DNA from 2 places in the Paenibacillus sp. JSM ZJ436 genome. Region 2 is predicted to be linked to the other one. Evidence: a T-box and tRNA genes for the amino acid it is inferred to sense, from the RefSeq annotation. Region 2 holds a T-box; the other holds one or more tRNA genes.

Region 1 (17,181 bases), on a different contig from region 2:
AGAGTGCATCCATGGTAAGGATGAGGTCACCGGTTCGATCCCGGTTGGAAGCTCCATTGCAAGGCCCGTTGGTCAAGGGGTTAAGACACCTCCCTTTCACGGAGGTAACAGGGGTTCGAATCCCCTACGGGTCACCACTTTTTTTACTAGCTTCTAGGGATGAGAATCCCAATGGTTCGTCGGAGCTTAAGCGGCGTGAGGAATACTTCGCAGTCTCGAACGTAGTGAGAGTATCCCCTACGGGTCACCACTTTCTTAATATGCTTCATCTACATGGAGGCTTAGCTCAGCTGGGAGAGCATCTGCCTTACAAGCAGAGGGTCGGGGGTTCGATCCCCTCAGCCTCCACCATGATCGTCTCATAATTTGTCTCATGTTTGGACAAACTAAGGAGCGAACACCATATTGGGGATTAGCCAAGCGGTAAGGCAACGGACTTTGACTCCGTCATGCATAGGTTCGAATCCTATATCCCCAGCCATTTTCTTAAGTAAGTTTGCTTGAGAGCCATTAGCTCAGTTGGTAGAGCACCTGACTTTTAATCAGGGTGTCGAAGGTTCGAGTCCTTCATGGCTCACCATTGTTTTAACCTTGTGCGCGTGTGGCGGAATTGGCAGACGCACTAGACTTAGGATCTAGCGTCTTTGACGTGGGGGTTCAAGTCCCTCCACGCGCACCATGTTTTGCGGACGTGGCTCAGCGGTAGAGCATCGCCTTGCCAAGGCGAGGGTCGCGGGTTCGATTCCCGTCGTCCGCTCCATAAGTCCCCTTAGCTCAGCTGGATAGAGCGTTTGACTACGAATCAAAAGGTCGGGAGTTCGAATCTCTCAGGGGACGCCATTTTTCATAAGTAGTATGTAACGGGACGTAGCTCAGCTTGGTAGAGCACCTGGTTTGGGACCAGGGGGTCGCATGTTCAAATCGTGTCGTCCCGATTGTTACATCTGCGGGTGTAGTTCAATGGTAGAACTCCAGCCTTCCAAGCTGGTAGCGTGGGTTCGATTCCCATCACCCGCTCCATACATAACGCAGGACATCACTAAGGTGATGTTTTTTTTACATCCTCATGCCATGCTCCTGCGAAGTGTCACTGTGATAAAGCGTTAGATGCATTGCTATAACCAGGGGCATTTAATTTTTCAGCCAGGTAGATTATGAGCTCGAACAGGCTTACAGCCTTGCGGTTTTGAAACGCTGAACGTTCCTGATCCTATGTATTGATAACGCTGAATGTTACTTATGCAAGCATGCAGCTTACGCCGGATTGTCTTTATCCAGCATGTGGATAAGACTTGCGTGAAAACGTCTTCTTTTGTCGGAATGCTGAATTTTTTAACCGTAAAGTAAAGATTTTCGAGAGTATTTATTGTATGATGTTAGGAAGCATAAACTAGATAAACTGTTATCGGGATGAGATGGGAGGAGCAATATGTCTGAACTTACTGTAACCGCCAAGAGCAATTCCAACAATCTGCTGCGGCGTGATGTACGGTTTCTAGGAAACATTCTGGGTGAAGTTCTGGTCCACCAAGGCGGAACTGAATTACTGGATATTGTCGAAAAAATCCGTGAGACCAGTAAATCGCTGCGTTCCGAGTTTTTACCGGAGCTTTTTGCAGAATTCAAGCAAATGGTAAGCACGTTGAATCCGGACGTGAGGCATCAGGTGATCCGCGCGTTCGCGGTGTACTTCCAATTGGTAAACATTGCGGAGCAGAACCACCGGATCCGCCGTAAACGGGATTATGAGCGTTCTGCAGGGGAAAGCGTGCAGCCTGGCTCTATCGAAAGTGCTGTGCAGGAGCTCAAGGAGCGTAACTTCACGTTTGAAGAAGTGCAAAATATGCTGGAAGGGCTTTCCCTGGAGCTCGTGATGACGGCTCATCCAACAGAAGCGATGCGCCGTGCGATTCTAGATATTCACAAAAGAATTTCCGAGGACGTTATGCTGCTGGATAATCCGACGCTGACTTTCCGCGAAAGAGAGCAGCTGCGCGAGAAGCTGTTGAATGATGTCATTACCCTGTGGCAGACAGATGAGCTGCGTGACCGCAAGCCAACGGTACTGGATGAAGTGCGCAATGGGATGTACTATTTCCATGAGACGCTGTTCCACGTGCTGCCAGAGGTTTATCAGGAGCTGGAACGCTGCCTGAACAAATATTATCCGGGGAATGACTGGCATGTGCCTACATACCTTCGCTTTGGTTCCTGGATCGGCGGCGACCGTGATGGAAATCCATCGGTAAAGGCGGATGTAACGTGGAAGACGCTGGAAATGCAGCGCAAGCTGGCTATCCGCGAGTACCAGCGTATTTTGACAGGTCTGATGAAGAGTCTGAGCTTCAGCACGACCATCGTGAACGTATCTGAAGAGCTGCTGGCGTCGATCAATGAGGATCGCGAGAAGGTAACGCTGAAGAAGATGGAGATCTGGCATAACGAGAAGGAGCCCTACCGCATTAAGCTGGCTTACATGCTGGCCAAAATGACCCACGTCCTGGATCCGAACATGACAGGTACAGAGCGTTACCAGACACCTGAGGAATTCATTGAGGATTTGCGGATTATTGACCGCAGCCTGCGTCATCATTTTGCGGATTATGTAGCAGACACGTCCGTGAAGCAGACGATCCGTCAAGCGGAGCTGTTCGGGTTCCATACAGCGACACTGGATATCCGCCAGCACAGTAAAGAGCATGAGAACGCGATGAAGGAAATTCTTGCCCAGATGAACGTGGTGGAAGACTACGCGTCTATGGAGGAAGAAGACAAAATTGAGCTGCTGAATAAGCTGCTTAATGATCCTCGTCCGCTGACGACTCCTTACCAGGGCTACAGTGAAAGCACAGAGGAGTGCCTGGAGGTATTCCGCACAGTGTACCGGGCGCAGCAGGAATTCGGCGTCAACTGTATTTCCAGCTACCTCATCAGTATGTCTGAAGGGGCTAGTGATATCCTGGAGGTCATGGTATTCGCGAAGGAAGTCGGATTGATTCGCAAGCATGCAGACGGCCGTGTCACAGCGACACTGCAGTCAGCCCCATTGTTTGAAACGATTGAGGATCTTCATGCCGCTCCGGCCATAATGAAACGCCTGTTCCAGCTTCCATTCTTCCGGGAGAGCGTGAAGGCCATGAATGATGTGCAGGAAATCATGCTGGGTTACTCCGACAGTAATAAAGATGGCGGCGCAGTGACGGCAAACTGGGAGCTGCAAGTGGCCATGAAGGAAATTACGAAGGTGGGCGAAGAGTTCGGCATCAAGCTGAAATACTTCCACGGACGCGGAGGATCTCTCGGACGCGGAGGAATGCCGCTGAACCGCAGTATTTTGGCACAACCGGCGAACACTATTGCTGGCGGAATCAAAATTACTGAGCAGGGAGAGGTCATCTCCTCCCGGTACTCGCTGAAGGGCATTGCATACCGCAGCTTGGAGCAGGCCACATCGGCGTTGATTAAGGCATCCATTCAGGCGCGTACACCGCAGGAGAACGCACAGGAGAAGGAGTGGGAGGCTATTGCAGCCCAAATCTCCGAAGTGTCGCAGAACAAGTATCAGGACCTGATTTTCCGCGATCCGGATTTCTTGTCCTTCTTTAAGGAATCTACACCGTTGCCAGAGGTGGGAGAGCTGAACATCGGATCCCGTCCTTCCAAGCGGAAGAACAGTGACCGTTTTGAGGATCTGCGGGCTATTCCATGGGTATTTGCTTGGACGCAGAGCCGCTATCTGCTCCCGGCCTGGTATGCGGCAGGCACTGGCCTGAACAGCTATTATGAGGGCAAAGAAGAGAATCTGAAGGTTCTTCAGGATATGTATGTTAACTATCCGTTCTTCACTTCCCTCATTAATACACTGCAGATGGCTCTGGCTAAGGCTGATCTGATCATCGCAGAGGAATATTCCTTAATGACGAGTGATGAGACGGCTAGACAGCGCATCTTCAGTCTGATGAAGAACGAGTTTGAGCTGACGAAGCAAATGGTGCTGAAAATTACAGGCCAGCAGGAGATTCTGGATAACCAGCTGATGCTGCAGGAATCCATTCGTTTGCGTAACCCGTACGTAGATCCGCTGAGCTACCTGCAGGTGCAGCTGTTGAAGGAGCTTCGTAATCTCCGTGACAGCGGTGAGGACGATCCGGATCTGCTGCGTGAAGTGCTGCTGACGATTAACGGCATTGCCGCGGGACTCCGCAATACCGGTTGATGGGAAACAGGACTTGAGGCATGTGCTGTGAAGCAGGCCCATAAGCCATGAAATGACACGGAAGAGGCTCCCTTTAGGGGGAGCTTCTTTTTTCGTGCAGGTGGGGCTTTATGATTTGTGTTGCTTTTTAGATTTGGATGATTTACCATTTTAATGATGTGTTTAGACGTTACCCATCAGACCATTCTGGGGGAATTATGGTGGACAATTTAGATGTACGACTGGCGAAGCTGGCCCGAAAGGGAGACCAGCGGGCTTTTGCCGAGCTATTAGAGCTGTATAAAGATAAGATCTTCCATCTCGCGTATCGGATGCTGTATAACCGGCATGAGGCGGAGGATGTAGTGCAGGAAACGTTTTTGAGGGTATATAAGAATCTGGACCGCTATGATGAGAAGCAGAAGTTCTCCACCTGGGTGTACCGGATCGCAACCAATCTGTGTATTGATCGCCTTCGCAAACGAAAGCCCTCATACTCGCTCGATGCGGAGATGAGTGAACAGGAGGGCACGGATGGGTATTCCATGCTGCCGAGTCAGGACCCTTCTGTAGAATCCGAGGTACTGCTGTCCGAGACGCAGCAAATTATTCATCAAGCGATGGCGACACTGCCTGCGAAGTACAAGAGTATTATGATTTTGAGGTACATTCAGGATCTATCCTTACAGGAGATTAGTGATGTGCTGGATCTGCCGGTGACGACGATCAAGACGCGGGTGCACCGCGGACGTGAGTTTTTGCGGAAGAAGCTGGAGTATAAACTGTAAAACAGGAATTAAAATAAATGAAACATCTTCGTTTCCGGTGCGTAAACAAAGAAGCAAGTCTTATGCTTTGTGTAACAGAGCGGGACCCAGCAAAGAGATCGAACGAAAGGAATGGCTGATATGAACTGCAAAGTGGCCGTCTCTTTGATGCATGATTATCTGGATAATGACTTGTCCAAGCCGCAGCAGCTGGAGCTGAAAGCTCATATGGTGGAATGCACGGATTGCCGGAACAGACTGGAGGAGCTGGAGAAGACAGATATGCTCTTGTTCTCTCTGACTCATCATGCCACAGGCCCTTCGGAGGATTTAACAGAGCGCATTATGGGCATGCTGCCCAAAGAGAAGAAGCAAAAGGCATGGGTAACCTGGGTCAAAAGACATCCTGCTATCACCGCGGCAGCGCTGTTTCTTGTGGTGATGCTGTTCAGCACCGTCAGCTTCTGGGATCAGAACAATCAGCTTGTGGTAAGAGGCACCGAGCTTGACAAGCTCGTGATCAAAGGCCAGACGGTAATCATACCGCCGGACCAGACCATTACAGGTGACATCACTGTGGAGAACGGCAAGACCGAGGTTTTTGGACAGGTAGAAGGGAATCTGACCGTCATCGACGGGGAGCTGTTTCAGGCTTCTACAGCGTATATTTCCGGACAGGTTAAAGATATAGATAAAGCTATGGATTGGATTTGGTATAAGATCACCAATCTTTTCACGGATGTTGCATACCGCTAATCATGGACCTGCCAGCGAGGCAGAGGGCATGAATACCGGCGCCTCTTTTCTGACGAGAAGGTGGCGCCTTTTTGCGTTTCTGTTATTTTCTAGGTGATAAATGGGCCGCTGACTTGCATCGGAGGGGCTAACGTTATAACCTAGAGTATGTAGAGCACATACTACATATATTAAAGGTTACTTAAAGAACATGGCGGGGGTTACTATATGGAGTATTTTGCGGACTTGACTTGGAAAGAGTCCATTAAAGATATTATCGATATCCTCATCGTCACTTATATCATATACCATCTGATTTTGCTCGTACGAGGAACGCGGGCGGTTCAGCTGCTGAAGGGGATTCTGGTGCTTGTCGTCATCTGGGCGCTCAGCACGTGGTTTGATCTATATACGCTAAAATGGCTGATGAACCAGATCTTTACGTTCGGTGTACTGGCAATCTTTATTATTTTTCAGCCGGAGCTCCGCCGAGGTCTGGAGCAGCTGGGGCGCGGAAAGCTGTTCGGGCGGGCCGCGGATATGGATGAGCAGACTAATAAGTTAATCGGCGAAACCATTAAGGCCGTGAATTATTTATCACGTCGAAAAATAGGGGCGTTAATTGTATTTGAACGCACGACGGGCCTGAACGAATACGTGGAATCCGGAATCTCAATGCGCTCTGTGCTGAGCTCGGAGCTGATCATTAATATTTTTATACCGAATACACCGCTGCATGACGGGGCTGTCATTATTCAGAACGGGCAAATTGCTGCAGCAGGCTGCTACCTGCCGCTGTCCGAGAATCCTTTTATCAGTAAGGAGCTGGGTACGCGCCACCGGGCGGCCATCGGGATCAGTGAGGTAGGAGATGCTATTTCTGTTGTCGTTTCGGAAGAGACGGGACAGGTATCGCTGGCGATGAACGGACAGGTTGTCCGCGATATTAAAGAAGAATCACTGATTTCGAAGCTTTATGAACAATTGCGTCCGGCTGCCGCTGTAAAGGAGAAACGCTCGTTCTTCTGGAAACGGAAGGGAGACCGTTAGCATGGATAAATGGATTAAGAATAACACCGCTGCCAAGCTCATCGCTCTTGCTGTGAGCATGCTGCTATGGGTGATGGTGCATATTGAGAACGGTGTGCCTGCGCCGCCTACGACTTCGTTTGATACCAAAACGGTACAGGTGAATATCCAGACGTTCGGTTTTGATGATACTGCTTATGCCCTAACGGGGATCAGTGCCGATCAGGTGTCTTTAAGGGTGAAGGGGCGCCGAACGGATATTACGACGATTTTTGCCGATGAGTATAAGGTGAAGCTGGACTTAAGCGGGATCAAGTCTCCCGGCACACAGACACTGCCATTAACGCATTCGCTGCCCAACGGCGTGGAGCTGGTCTCGATGGAGCCTTCCGTCGTCACGGTCACGGTGGAGGAGCGCCAGTCTGAGACGGTTCCAGCGGCGGTCGGCACTAGCGGCGAGCTAGCTGAGGGCTACCGGCTGTCGGGACCGATCGAGGTGAATCCGAAGAATGTGCAGGTGACGATGCCGGAGTCAGAGCTTGCCAGGCTGTCCCAGGTGAAGGGCACGGTGGAGCTGGACGGGGCGAAGGAGTCTTTTGAAGAAAATCGGGTGAAGCTGACCGCATATGATCAGGAAGGAAATGAAATGACAGACGCTGTCATTAATCCGCCTGCTATTGCGGTTCAGGTTCCGGTGGAAGCGGGCTTTGTAAAGGTACCGCTGGAGGTTCAGTACACTGGCAGTCTGCCGGAGGGGCTCGTGCTTTCTGAAGCTGACCCGCGCATCACAGAGGTTACACTATACGGCGAGCCGGAGCAGATTGAGAGTATAAAGTCCTATAACGGTGCGTTGATTGACTTGTCAGAGCTGACAGAGGCAGGGACAACAGTGCTTTCGGCAGACTTGACGCCGCCTCCAGGATTTGAGAGAATCGAGCCGGGCTCCATGGAAGTGGAAATGACGGTTGTTGCGGTCAGCGAGCGGATGATGGATGATATTCCGATTTCGATTACGAATGTTCCTTCCGGTCTGAAGGCGGTCATGGTCGAGCCTGGACGTTCCTTCCTATCCATGACGCTGAAAGGGGCGCCGGCGCGGCTGGACGAGCTGCAGGTCCAAGATATCATTCTTTCCGCAGATGCCTCCGGGCTGGACGCAGGCATTCATGAAATCCCGTTAGAAGTTACCTTGCCCCGGTTCGTCAGCCGGGTGAACAACAGCCGCATTGTCATTACAGTAGAGCTAAGGGAGCCGGCTGAGCCTGCAACGGGAGAGCCTTCCGAGCCGCCGGGAAGTCCAGGCTCCAGCGATAATGATGGCAGAGAGCCGGTGCCTGAGCCGGAAGAGGAGCCTGACGGGGATCGCAGCGGAGAGAAGGATCCGCCGCGTGAGGAAGATGACCGCGCTGGCTCCCAGCCTGGGAGCGGGACAGGCCCGGGAGAAGAGGAACCAGCTCCGGAACCCGGTAATCAACCGGGCAATCCAGAGCGTGATCCAGCTGACGATCCGGAGAATGAAACGTCAACAGAGACGACAGACACCAGAGCAGAATAAATATATAATTGAAGCAGCATTTATACAAAAGGAGATCAAAGAACAATGGGGAAATATTTCGGTACTGATGGGGTCAGAGGCGTTGCAAACCAGGAATTAACCGCAGAAATGGCGTACAGCATTGGCCGCTGCGGCGGGTATGTTCTTGCAGGGAGCAAGGAGAAGCCAAACGTTGTCATTGGCATGGATACACGGATTTCCGGCGCGATGCTGGAGTCGGCACTGGCAGCAGGACTGCTGTCCATTGGCGCGAATGTCATTCGAGTGGGAGTCGTAAGCACACCGGCCGTCGCTTATATTACACGTTTACTGAAGGCGGATGCAGGGGTTATGATCTCGGCGTCACATAATCCGGTGGAGGATAACGGCATTAAATTTTTTGGCGGTGACGGCTTCAAGCTGTCGGATGAAACGGAGCTGCAGATTGAGAAGCTGATGGACGCCGAGCAAGACGAGCTTCCTCGTCCTGTCGGTAAGGATTTGGGGCGCATGACCACAGATGAAGAGGCGAAGTACAAATATTTAGAATATTTGAAGACCACCATCAAGAACCGCTTTGACGGCTTGAAGATTGTGCTGGACTGTGCCCATGGAGCTGCATATGAGCTTGCTCCCCAGCTGTTCCGGGATTTGGGAGCAGAGGTTATTGCCATCGGCGCTGAGCCGAATGGACTGAACATTAATGAAGAGTGCGGTTCTACACATCCGGAGCTTCTGCGCGATGAGGTGCTGCGTCACGGTGCGGATCTGGGACTTGCTTTTGACGGCGATGCGGATCGCCTGATTGCGATCGACAGCACGGGAGATGAAGTGGATGGCGACTTTATTCTGTGCATCTGCGGAGATGCCATGAACCGCGCCGGATTGTTGAAGGAAGGCACCGTAGTGTCTACCGTCATGAGCAATATTGGCTTCTATAAAGCGTGCGAATCGCTGAAGCTGAAGACAGCCAAGACCGCAGTAGGTGACCGCTATGTGATGGAAGAGATGCGTAAAGGCGGCTATAATCTGGGCGGCGAGCAGTCGGGGCACGTTATTTTTCTCGATTACAATACTACAGGGGATGGCATTCTGACGGGAATTCAGCTGGTAGATACATTGGTATCGGCCGGGAAGCCGCTGAGCGAGCTGAAAAAGAGCATGCGCAAATATCCACAGGTGCTCGTCAATGTTCGCGTTGGGGATAAGAGCAAGTATGAGGGGAATCCAGGCATTCTTGCTGCCATTGCGGAGGTTGAAGGCATTCTTGGCAGCAATGGGCGGGTGCTGGTTCGTCCATCCGGTACAGAGTCATTGATTCGTGTAATGGCAGAAGGACCTGACAAGGAAGAGCTGGAGCGTTATGTTCAGCAGATTGCAGAAGTCGTGAAGCAGGAACTTGCGTAATTAGCGGTATTTTGTCCAGGAAAAGGCCGGAGAAGAGAAAGATCGCGTTTCACCGGCCTGCTCTTGGGTTGATACAACTAAGAGAGCTCCAATGGGCAGGAAGACCAGTTGCCAAACCGGCTGGAGATGCATATAATAAACCATGTTATTCAAAAATAGAAAGGCAGGGTTGTGAGGTTACTGAAGCTTTACAAGCGCCAGAGCTTGTGAATGCGCGGGGACGGCAGAGTAGCTTAGAATGAAATCATGGAGTCTGACGGAAGAAACGTACAGTCACCATGGCTAAGCGAGATGCCAACGGCATTCCAAGCTGACGAGGTGGAGGTGTTCGAAATGTTCGGCGGGGACCTCCCGGTATGCTGCACCAGCCGTAAGCCGGATCGGAAAAGGAACAGGCGACTGTTCCCACAACGTGCCGGCAGGTGCCACTATACTAAACTGGAAAACCACGAGTGTGCGAGAACACGCGGTTTGATTTCGCGGTGGAGGAAGAGTGCATTCAAGGTTTCGGTGAATTCAGTCTGCGTGACAGGCTTGAACGTTGATAACTGAATAAATCATTCTTCTTTGTATTTTCTACCGCACATGCAGATCCGTGTTCTGTTGACGTCTCATCGTGGGACACCGAACGGAGGAATTTTATTATGTGTGGTATTGTTGGATATATTGGGAACCAGAAGACGCAAACGGTGCTGATCGAGGGATTGAAGAAGCTGGAGTACCGCGGGTACGATTCGGCAGGCATTGCCGTATTTACATCGGAGGGTCTTCAAGTTGCGAAAGCCAAAGGACGTCTTGCGAACCTGGAGTCGAAGCTGGAGAATGCTCCGCTCGTAGGAACTGCAGGAATTGGACATACACGTTGGGCTACGCATGGCAAGCCTTCGGATGTGAACTCCCATCCCCATACGGACGAAAGCCAGAAATTCTCGGTGGTGCATAACGGCATCGTGGAAAATTATCTTGAGCTTAAGGAAGAGCTGATAGAGCAAGGCCATCAGTTCGTGTCCGAGACGGATACCGAAGTGATCTCGCACCTTATTGCCCGTGAATACAACGGAAATATCGTTGAAGCGGTGCAGAAGGCGATTACCTTCATGCGTGGAGCGTTTGCTCTGGGTGTGCTGACTGAGTATGAGCCGGATAAGCTTGTAGCAGTGCGTCAAGCGAGCCCGCTGATTATTGGTATTGGCGAAGGCGAGAACTTTATTGGTTCCGATATTCCAGCTATTTTGAAATATACGCGTGATGTATACATTTTGAACGATGGCGAAATGGCTGTGCTTACGGCTGACGCTGTCGAATTGATGACGATTGAAGGGAATTTTATTTCTCGGGAAATGATTCATGTCGAATGGGATGCAGTCACTGCAGAAAAAGGCGGCTTTGATCATTTCATGCTCAAAGAAATTCACGAGCAGCCGAAGGCTTACCGTGACACAATGCTGGGCCGTGTGGATGAAAGCGGGCGCCGCGTCGTGTTCCAGGATTTGAAGCTGACGGAAGAACAGATCAAGAACATTCGGAATGTTCAGATTGTTGCCTGCGGGACGGCTTATCATGCCGGCTTGGTGGGACGCAGCGTCATTGAGCAGCTGGTTCGTATTCCTGCGGAGAATGATGTAGCATCTGAATATCGCTACCGCGATCCGATCGTAACTCCGGAAACCTTGGTCATTGTCGTCAGCCAATCCGGTGAAACTGCAGATACACTGGCAGCATTGCGTGAAGCGAAGAGCAAAGGTGCTCACGTGCTGGCTATTACGAACGTAGTTGGCAGTTCTATCGCCCGGGAAGCCGACGATGTCGTTGGAACCTTAGCAGGCCCTGAAATTGCAGTAGCCTCCACAAAGGCGTACAGCTCCCAGCTGATTGCTTTCTATCTGTTCGGTCTGTACCTTGCACAGGTTCGAGGTACAATTACCGAGGATGCAGCTGCTGAAATTATCGCTGCAATGGACGCCCTGCCGGAGCAGGTTGAGTCTATGCTGGCGAACACGGAAGCAATCAAGGGCTATGCCGAGCAGATCTCCAAGCACCAGCACTTGTTCTTTATTGGCCGTGGACAGGATTACGCTGTTGCTCAGGAAGGCTCTTTGAAGCTGAAAGAAATCTCTTACATCCACTCTGAAGCGTATGCTGCAGGGGAACTGAAGCACGGAACGCTGGCTTTGATTGAAGAAGGTATTCCTGTGATCGCTCTGGCCACGCAAGAGGATGTACTGGAGAAGACGGTCAGCAACATCAAGGAAGTTAAAGCCCGTGGTGCCGATGTTATGGTAATCACGTACGAGGAGCATGTGGTGAACCTGCTGAAGTCTGTCGACCAGGCCTTTGCAATTCCAAAGACCCTGCCTGTCCTGACAGCAGCCCTGTCGGTGGTTCCACTGCAGCTGCTCGCGTACTACGCTTCCCTGGCCCTCGGCCACGACGTCGACAAGCCGCGTAATCTGGCGAAGAGTGTGACGGTGGAGTGAATTATTGTGTGAGTTATACTTTCAATGTGAGAAGCAAATAAACTCGCCTCCCTTTCTCCAAACTCGTATCAAAGCAAATAAAGTCGTATCAGAGCTGAGCAAATTCAGGATTATTTCCTGGCATTTGCTCAGCTTTTCTTTTGGTGCAGGGGGAAGGGATTAGGGGGAAGGGAAGGGAAGGGAAATGTAGGGTGCTTCTCGAATCTTCTCAGAGGCTTTTCTCAGGCTGTTCAAGGCTTTTGGGGCGATGGAGCGGGGTATACCCAGGCATTTGCCCAGGCTCTTATTCAGGCTATTCCCGTGCCCTACAACCCTGTCCTTTCCTTGCCCTTTAATACGACTTTATTTTCATTTCCCAAGTCTTATTTGGCCCCTAACCCCTGCCTATCCTCCTTTTTTTTCTGATACGACTTTATTTGCTCAAGTTGTCAGAAAGTACAGGTGAAAGGGGCGAGGAAAGGCGTAGTAGCGGGATTTTTTAAAGGTGGGAGGGAGGGGAGGAGCCATACGACTTTATTTTCGTTACATAATTATGTCCGATGAAATAAAAGTGTGGAACCAGTAAAGAAAGTCCGGAACCAGTAAAAGAACTGTGGAACCAGTAAATAATGTTTGGAACCACAAATGAATTTATTAATTAAAGCATCTAGAGGGTAGCCTGATGAATTTAATTCGGGCTACCCTGTTTTTGTTATAAAGATTTGTTTAAATCTCGAAAGGTGTTTGTGTTCAATGGCATTAAAGGTTATTTCTTGACAATATAGTGTCCAAGGAAAATAAAAAATATTTTTACCGGAATTTAGATGTCTATCATCACGAAAAGTCCCGATGATGCAATTAAGAATATCGGGTCTTTTTGTTTTAGTATGGGAGTGAGATCCTCGGGAAGTACGTGGAGCAGCCTGCAACAGAGCAGTAAAAGGAGCGGAAATTCGCCCTTATACTGAATGTTGTAAGTAGTGTTATAGGTTTCTTTGACTAATGAACCTTCCTGAAGAGGACGTGATCCTATCGTGGATTTTTTCCCAGTTACCAAGATTCGGGAAACCGAGAAAGTATAATAACTTTTTGTTTTTTTTAGATTTTTATTTCGGTTTATAGTATCAAAAATCGGATATTTGTCACTTCTTCCGTGTTTTAATTGATTAATAAAATATGGTTCAACAATTATCGCTTTTGATAACTCGGCATCAATAGTTGAGATCATTTTTATCACAATGTCAGAAAAACCTATAACGTCGAACAAATCGATATCAACATAATCGCCAATATTAAGGCGACAAAGTTAGGCAGTTGTGTAACGTTAATATCTGATGGTGAGGTTATTTTTTGTAAATATAGTTGGATTACTGAATTAAGAGCAGGGCTGCACTTACTTCCATTGTGAATGTAGGCGTTCCTTATTTCTTTGAATACTCGGTAGCATAGCAATTGTTTATTGAACTCAAGATACGAATACTTACTTCCCCTTCGTGTAAGATGCATGTAGAATGCATCTTTTAACATTTGTGATTCATTGACTGACAAATTATTTAGTGTCCTGTGGCCTCCTGGGGACGGATCAAAGAATTGTAGTTTCTTATTCTGATTGGAAGTAATCACTCCTGTATTCTGAAGTGATAGCAGCCACCCCTCATATAAAGCAAATAGACTGAATAATAATGCTTTTGCTTGCTCCTTTTTAAAATCTTCTAGAGATTTATTTGGAAAAATTTTAGTGAAACTAATTCTTGAAAATGCAATCTCAGAGACAAAATGTTGAGTACAATCCTCTTCAGTCACACTAGGGTTTTTTAGCATATAGGTATTTAATGATCTTTGTAAGTAATCGATACCTGCTAGAGATGGCCAAATAAAATCAAACTGTCTAGTTATCTCATTAAGTACACTTTGAGTCTCAGGGAAAAAAGCTACTCTACGCTCCATTTACTTAGCCTCCTACGATAATACACAAGATTTAGATGGTAAATCATGGTCACATATACTAGTTTGATTATATTACGAGTATTACAAATTTTCACGGCCTTCTTATTTTAACTTGTGAACGAGCGTCCGGATCCCGGACACATTCATAATGATGCAGGTAAAAGCCAACGAACATATCGTCGGTGTGTTTATTTAATTCTTCGTGGCCTTTTTGGTGCTAATACAAGGGGGCAATTAGGGTGTTAACAACAACTAAAGAAAAGGAGATGACGAGCGGAAGAGCACTCTTCAATCGTGATGAGAGCAGTTCCAGCTGTTTTTATCATAAGATGCTAAGAAAAGATAGGGAATGGATGGAGCAAGTATTACCTTCCAGCAAAAAACATCAGATTCGAAAAGATTGGGAGCAACTAGATACTCAATACTGTAAAGAATTAGCCGCGGCGGCAGATGAAGTATACAGACGAAACCCCGCTGGGCAGATTAGAAAATATACGATATTAAGATATGCATCAAAGACTATTACAGAGCATTTAGAGAATGTGCCAGAAAAACTACCGAAGACTATGGAATTGTTAAACAGCAGAGTTGAATCAGACGAACATTACTTACTCCGGCATCTTCCCGTTATTATTCAAATGAAGAAATACAATAAAAGAATATCGTCATTGGAAAATATATAAATGTTTAGTCCAATGTACAGGAAAAGTTCAAAGGAGTTAGATGAGAGACTAACCATACAGTTAAATGATTTACTTATTTATAGAAAGGATGAGTAGCACGTTTGTATTAACACGATCGCTACTCATCCTTTTTATTATGATACTATGGACCAACTTTTTAGGTATTTCTTGTGGAAAAAGTAGGATTTTCTTGTTGCATGTCGAATTTTTACAGTGGACATATAGTCCGATGTACATAAGGGTATAGCGAGGTGTCTATGGACAAGGTTGATGAATTAATCGAATTTGGCTATGAGTGCGAATATCTGGACTTCAAAGAGAGACAATATCATAAAGACAAAAGTATGGATCTTCTAATGGATATAATGGCGATGGCCAATTCACGGCATAATGGAGACAAATTCATTATTATTGGAGTCAAGGATCGACCAGAAGGTAAGGAGATAAAGGGAATAAATCCGAAAGAATTTATAGATTCGTCTAATTATGTGCAGTTAGTTCTAAATAATATAGAACCTGAAATACATTTTGATTATTTCAAATATGAATATAAAGGTGTAGTGTTAGGAGTTTTCAAGATTTATAAAACAGAAAATAAGCCATACATGATGAAGAAGAAATATGAGAGACTGAACGAGGGATACTGCTTAATTCGAAAAGGAAGTACGAATACGGTGGCTAAACGCAGCGACTTTGATTTTATGTATTTAAACAAAGGACAGTTCGAGATAAGATTCCTAGAACATGCGCTACATGCCGTACACGATGCAGAAGGATGCGCTTCTATAGAAGTTGTATTAGCGAATACAACTGAATTGCCTATTACGATAATCGGGGGTACGTTATACATCCGCAATGATTATGGAAAAGAGTTAACAAGACATCACGTGTATGGTTTGGATGAATTCATAGGAGCGGACTTCAAATTATCATTGCCACCAAAATCAGAAATAGTCGGACACTTGATGGTTGGCTTTGGATCATCAGATCCTTTTAGACTAAATAGTGATGAATACGGTATATGTGCTGAGCAATTTGATTTTGAGCTTCTGCTAGTGGATGCACGAGAAAAACGATATTTTGCAACGATGAATAAAGCAAGTGTGTTTGTACACGGTGACTTTCTTTGGAAGGTTAAACAACAGAAGGGAATTCCACATAAGTTTCGGACGCATAGATGATTTAATGGGAAACAACTATCGATGTAGTATTCTATTTTAAATAGGTGGTTGGTTGACAGGTTTTCTATATTGAATTTGGGGAGAGCTCACTATGAAGATGAACAAACTTTATATTAGGAATTATAGAATGTTTAAAGATGTTCTGATAGAACTTAATAGTGGTTGCAATATTTTTGTGGGCGATAATAATTCTGGTAAGAGTACATTACTTGAAATAATTCAAGTCCTTCTGAGTGGGAAAATATATAATTCGTCCTTTGAGCGTCAATTTAAGGCATCCTTTTTTAACTATGAATCTCGCTTCAATTTTAAAGAAATTATTGCTGACCCTTCTCAGAAAATTGAAGAATTACCTTCTATAATTGTTGAAGCTTATTTCGAGAATGATAGCAATAATTCTGAATATAAAGGAACAAATAACGAGCTTAGTGAAGACTGTCCAGGCATTCGTATGAGTGTCGAGTTTAATCCCGATTATTCATCGGCATTTCAAACGATGTTACAAAATGGAGAGATTTATGATATACCGGTTGAGTTTTATAAAGTAAGTTGGAGAGATTTTGGTGATAATCCAATTATATTTAGGACTTTTCCAGTAAAGGTATCAGTGATTGATACTACACAAAAGGATTATGACTCAGCAGTAAACAAATTTATTAATTCAAGAATTACTAACAATTTATCTGATGATGAAAAAGTACATTTAACTAGGGCATATAGAAAAATGAAACATGAATTTAATAACAATCCGAACGTTATAGCCCTTAATGAAAGGTTGGCAGAAGAAGAAAAACTAGACGATAAGGTGATAAAGTTTGGTATGCAGGAAGATGTGCTCGAATCATGGATGAACGAGGTTTCAATCGAAGTCGAGAACATTCCTTTTGAAGATATGGGGTTTGGTACTCAGAATCTAATCAAAATGGAATTGGTATTTAAACAAGACTCCGATAAATCTAATGTAGTATTGTTTGAGGAGCCTGAAAATAACTTAGCATTTGGGAATATGTCACGTCTTATTTCAAAAATAAATCAAGACGAGAATAAACAAGTCTTTATATCAACGCACAGCAGTTTTGTAGCAAACAAAATTGGCCTTAAAAACATAATTCTCTTGTATAAGGGAAACATAAACCATCTAAATGCTGTAAACCCTGATACTATGGAGTTTTTCAAAAAATTGCCCGGTTACGGGACCGTTCGTTTTCTATTAGCAGAAAAAGTGATATTGGTTGAAGGGCCGACAG
Region 2 (4,056 bases):
TTCGCACACATTTGCCTCTTACACCATTTACTGCACCATCGTGTTCGGTTTTTCGCACACATTCGCCTCTTACACCATTTACTGCACCATCGTGTTCGGTTTTTCGCATTCATTCGGCTCTTGCGCCATTTACTGCACCATTCTGTTCGGTTTTTCGCATTCATTCGGCTCTTACGCCATTTACTGCACCATCGTGTTCGGTTTTTCGCATTCATTCGCCTTTTACGCTATTTACTGCACCATTATGTTCGGTTTTTCGCATTCATTCGGCTCTTGCGCCGCTCTCGACACCCATCGTATTCGGTTTTTCATACACATCTCACTACTTCACCCCACGCGTAGTTTGCTGGATCTAATGACACGATTGATGGTCAAACTGAAAAGTTTCGTATGGTCTCAGAGCTGTGGATGGTCGAAGCCGCTGTGCGATTTTTTTGCATCCGAAAGGGATAAGAGGATTTTGGGTTCCCATGCTTTTCCAGGCTTTTATAGATTTAACCTATAAGATGGATAGCTATTTAGTATTTCTATTTATAACACTCTAAGAGTAATAATAAGTGCAACATAACAAGTCTTTTGTTGGGAGGAATTATCCATGGCAGATTCTCAGAGATGGAGTCCAGAAGAATATGACCGCTCTATGAGTTTTGTATCCGGATTCGGTAAGGGTCTGATCGACTGGCTATCTCCGCAGGAAGGTGAATCGATTTTGGATTGGGGCTGTGGAACCGGCGATCTGGCTTACAGCATTTCACGCTCCGGTGCTGAAGTAACGGGAATGGATTTCTCGCACGATATGGTCCGGGCTGCATCCGTCAAATACCCCGAACTTCACTTTATACAAGGCAACGGAGAAAATTTTACCTCCGATATTTCGTATGATGCGATATTCTCTAATGCTGCACTGCACTGGATGAAAGACGCAAAAAGCGCCGCATTGTCGATCCACCGCTGCTTGAAGCCTGGAGGACGACTCATTGCTGAATTTGGCGGGCAGGGCAATATTGAGATGATCCTGAAGGCTGCATTGGACACGTTAAAAACAGATTACGGGATCGAAGCCGCCGGTCGAAATCCATGGTATTTTCCAACCCTTGGCCAGTACACTTTATTACTGGAGGAAGCAGGCTTTCGGGTTACACAGGCGCTGCATTATGAGCGCCCCACTCCTCTTCCAGATGGGAAAAAGGGAGTACATCATTGGCTCTCTCACTTTGGACAAATGCTTTTCTCGGGAATGAACCCGCAGGACAAGAAGGATGCCTACCATAAAATAAGTGAGCGAGTAAAACCCGCCTTATGGAACGGGGAATGGTACAGCGCTGACTATACGCGCCTTCGTATCGCTGCTATAAAATGTAGTTGATTTTCACATAATATTGGTTATAATATGAAAAACATTATGTACATATCAATGCAATTCAATGATCGGGAGAGTAATGAACGTATATCTATGTCCAAGCGAGCCGGAAGAGTGGGAGCCGGTACAGATTCGTTCACGAAACGGGCCCGGGAGATGGATCTCCGAAATTTATAGTAGGAGTCCCGGCTTACACCGTTAACGTATAAAGTGGCTGAGTGTGTTTACATCAGCAACAAGAGTGGTACCGCGAGCCAAATCCTCGTCTCTTATAAGAGACGAGGATTTTTTTATTTTATCCTAGGAGGAAAGCATAATGCTGTGCCAGTTTATTAAATCATCCGTTCTAACCGCAGTTCAGGAAATCTTATCCTTATCGGGACAACCGGCGTCAGATGAAGCAAGCCTGCGGATCCAGATTCAGCAGCCTGCCAACATAAAGCATGGGGACTATTCAACCAATGCCGCCATGCAGCTGGCCAAGACACTGCGCAAACCGCCACTCTCTATCGCTCAAATGATTACAGAGGTACTCCAGCAAAACCCGAAATTTAGCGAGCTATTTCCGCAAATAGACATCGTTGCTCCCGGCTTCATCAATTTCAAAATCCATTGGACGGCCTGGGCCAAGATGAATACTGAAAAACCAGAGCCTGCAGGACAAAAAGTGGTTATCGAGCACACCTCCATTAATCCGAATAAATCAGCACATATCGGTCACTTGAGAAACTCCTGTATCGGGGACACTCTCGTTCGGCTGCTCAGGAAAAATGGATATCATGTAGAGGTCCACAATTATATCGATGATTTGGGGAATCAGCTGGCGGATACACTGGTTGGCCTGCTCCAGCAGCCTATAAATGGCAGCCACAAACGATTCGGCGATTTCTGCTGGGATGTTTACGCTGCGGTGAACCGGGCTTATAAGGAAAAACCTGATTTGCTGCAAAAAAGAACCGAAGTCCTTCATGCACTTGAAAAAGGCGATCAAAACATAGCCTGGATCGGCCTCATTACTGCAGAACGTATTGTGCGCGAGCATCTGGAAGAGATGCAGCAGTTTGGCATTGAATATGACCTGCTGGTTTGGGAGAGCAGCATTGTTAAAGAAGGTTTCTGGAACACCGCCTTTCATCTGCTACAGCAAACACCTCTTTTTGTTCAAGAAACTCAAGGCAAGCTTGCGGGCTGCTGGGTGTTAAAACAAAACCATTCGGATGATGAAAGTTCGGGGGGCATGAGGACCCTAGAGCAGGATCACAGCTTGGATAAGGTGCTCGTGCGCTCTAACGGCATTTTGACCTATACGGCAAAAGACATTGCCTACCACTTGTGGAAATACGGGCTGCTGCAGAACGATTTTTCATATACAGACTTTACTGAAGGGGTATGGACCACCGCGCCCAACAACACCGGTCAGATCAAGACGTTCGGACGGGCGGATGCCGTCATCAACGTCATTGACTATAGGCAGCAGTATCCACAAGCCATGGTAAAACAAGCGTTGGAGGTGCTTGGGTTTCAAGAAGAAGCGCAAAAGCTCCGCCATGTCAGCTACGGTGTCGTGTCTTTAAGTCCTGCCGCCGCTGAAGAATTGGGAGTGGATACATCCGAAAGAAAAGCTTCCTACGCCATGTCCGGGCGACAGGGAATCGGAATCAAAGTCGCTGAGCTGATCGAACGCGTGGAAGCTTTTATAGAGGACAACCGCTCGGATAAAAACGGGCTGGCAAGCCGTGACATCGCTATCGCCTCGATCCGTTATTACCTGCTTCGGTTTGCTCTGCAAACTGAGGTGGTATTTGACTTGAAGCAGGCAACAGAGATTTCCGGGAACACCGGTGTCTATCTGCTGTATTCATACGCCCGGTCGCTGAGTGTGCTGAATAAAGCCGGCTTAAAGGATCAGCTGCCAGAGGCGCCCGAGCACATTGAGGCACTTGAGGTTCAGGAGCATGCCTTACTGCGACATATCAGCATGTGGAATGAAACACTCGCTGAGGCCGCGCAGGAGTTATCACCGAGCACCATTTGTAACTATGCATACGAATTAGCTTCGCTCTTCAATCATTTTTATGCGGCTTGCCCTATTTTGAAATCAGAAGGCCCCCTGCATCAGCTTCGGGTCTGGTTGACCTTGTTATTCAGGGATACCCTCAAGGAGGCGTTGGATGTACTAGGCCTGCCCGCACCTGAAAGGATGTAACGCTGAGATATTGCCCACTTTAATCGCCTGCTGGAGCATCTCGCCAAAGCTTAGGACGACTGAAGGCCGCGGAGCATGAGCCGGACGATTACAGCGGTGCCCTCATGCTTAACGTCTGCAATCATCCAGTTGACGGCCAGGCGCTGCTCCAGCAGCTTTAGCTGAGACTCTGACAGGGTCAGCCCCTCGATCATTCCTTCGCCAACCGTAAAGTCGGTTTCGGAATTCAGGCCGAACGTCTGCTCCAGCCATATTTTGAGACCGTTGCGAGTATTGAAGGTGATCCGGTAGCCCTCTTGAATGGCTTTTTGCAGATCCTCTCCATGCTCTTCGGCATAGCTGATCCATTCTTCGTAGCGGTAATGCTCATGCTGAGCCGGTGCAAACACCTGGAGTGACTGCTCTCTTACCCCCTGCAGCAGCTCTTCGGCAGACAGGCCGCAGCGACGGGCACGCTCCAGAAGAATGGCGGAATGCTGGGATATTTTTG

The links. A T-box is a leader RNA that pairs with one kind of tRNA and senses whether it is charged. The one in region 2 lies ahead of ACH6EH_RS13625 (arginine--tRNA ligase), so its partner is inferred to be a tRNA-Arg.
Region 1: it has a tRNA-Arg gene. The T-box ahead of ACH6EH_RS13625 (arginine--tRNA ligase) is inferred to sense a tRNA for this amino acid. The anticodon was not compared.

The regions. Positions count from the first base shown of each region.
Region 1 covers NZ_JBISEO010000027.1:150-17,330, forward strand. The annotation lists tRNA gene ACH6EH_RS19455 (tRNA-Thr) at 1-56, shown strand, start outside; tRNA gene ACH6EH_RS19460 (tRNA-Glu) at 63-137, shown strand; tRNA gene ACH6EH_RS19465 (tRNA-Val) at 276-351, shown strand; tRNA gene ACH6EH_RS19470 (tRNA-Gln) at 407-481, shown strand; tRNA gene ACH6EH_RS19475 (tRNA-Lys) at 505-580, shown strand; tRNA gene ACH6EH_RS19480 (tRNA-Leu) at 596-679, shown strand; tRNA gene ACH6EH_RS19485 (tRNA-Gly) at 686-760, shown strand; tRNA gene ACH6EH_RS19490 (tRNA-Arg) at 764-840, shown strand; tRNA gene ACH6EH_RS19495 (tRNA-Pro) at 862-935, shown strand; tRNA gene ACH6EH_RS19500 (tRNA-Gly) at 947-1,020, shown strand; gene ppc (phosphoenolpyruvate carboxylase) at 1,430-4,216, shown strand; gene sigW (RNA polymerase sigma factor SigW) at 4,414-4,983, shown strand; gene ACH6EH_RS19515 (zf-HC2 domain-containing protein) at 5,104-5,718, shown strand; gene cdaA (diadenylate cyclase CdaA) at 5,926-6,747, shown strand; gene ACH6EH_RS19525 (CdaR family protein) at 6,749-8,281, shown strand; gene glmM (phosphoglucosamine mutase) at 8,327-9,667, shown strand; gene glmS (glutamine--fructose-6-phosphate transaminase (isomerizing)) at 10,312-12,144, shown strand; gene ACH6EH_RS19540 (hypothetical protein) at 12,944-13,360, opposite strand; gene ACH6EH_RS19545 (hypothetical protein) at 13,375-14,070, opposite strand; gene ACH6EH_RS19550 (TnsD family Tn7-like transposition protein) at 14,310-14,753, shown strand; gene ACH6EH_RS19555 (AlbA family DNA-binding domain-containing protein) at 15,011-15,934, shown strand; gene ACH6EH_RS19560 (ATP-dependent nuclease) at 16,026-17,181, shown strand, end outside.
Region 2 covers NZ_JBISEO010000010.1:50,009-54,064, forward strand. The annotation lists gene ACH6EH_RS13620 (class I SAM-dependent methyltransferase) at 596-1,366, shown strand; T-box leader at 1,416-1,633, shown strand; gene ACH6EH_RS13625 (arginine--tRNA ligase) at 1,677-3,566, shown strand; gene ACH6EH_RS13630 (hypothetical protein) at 3,617-4,056, opposite strand, start outside.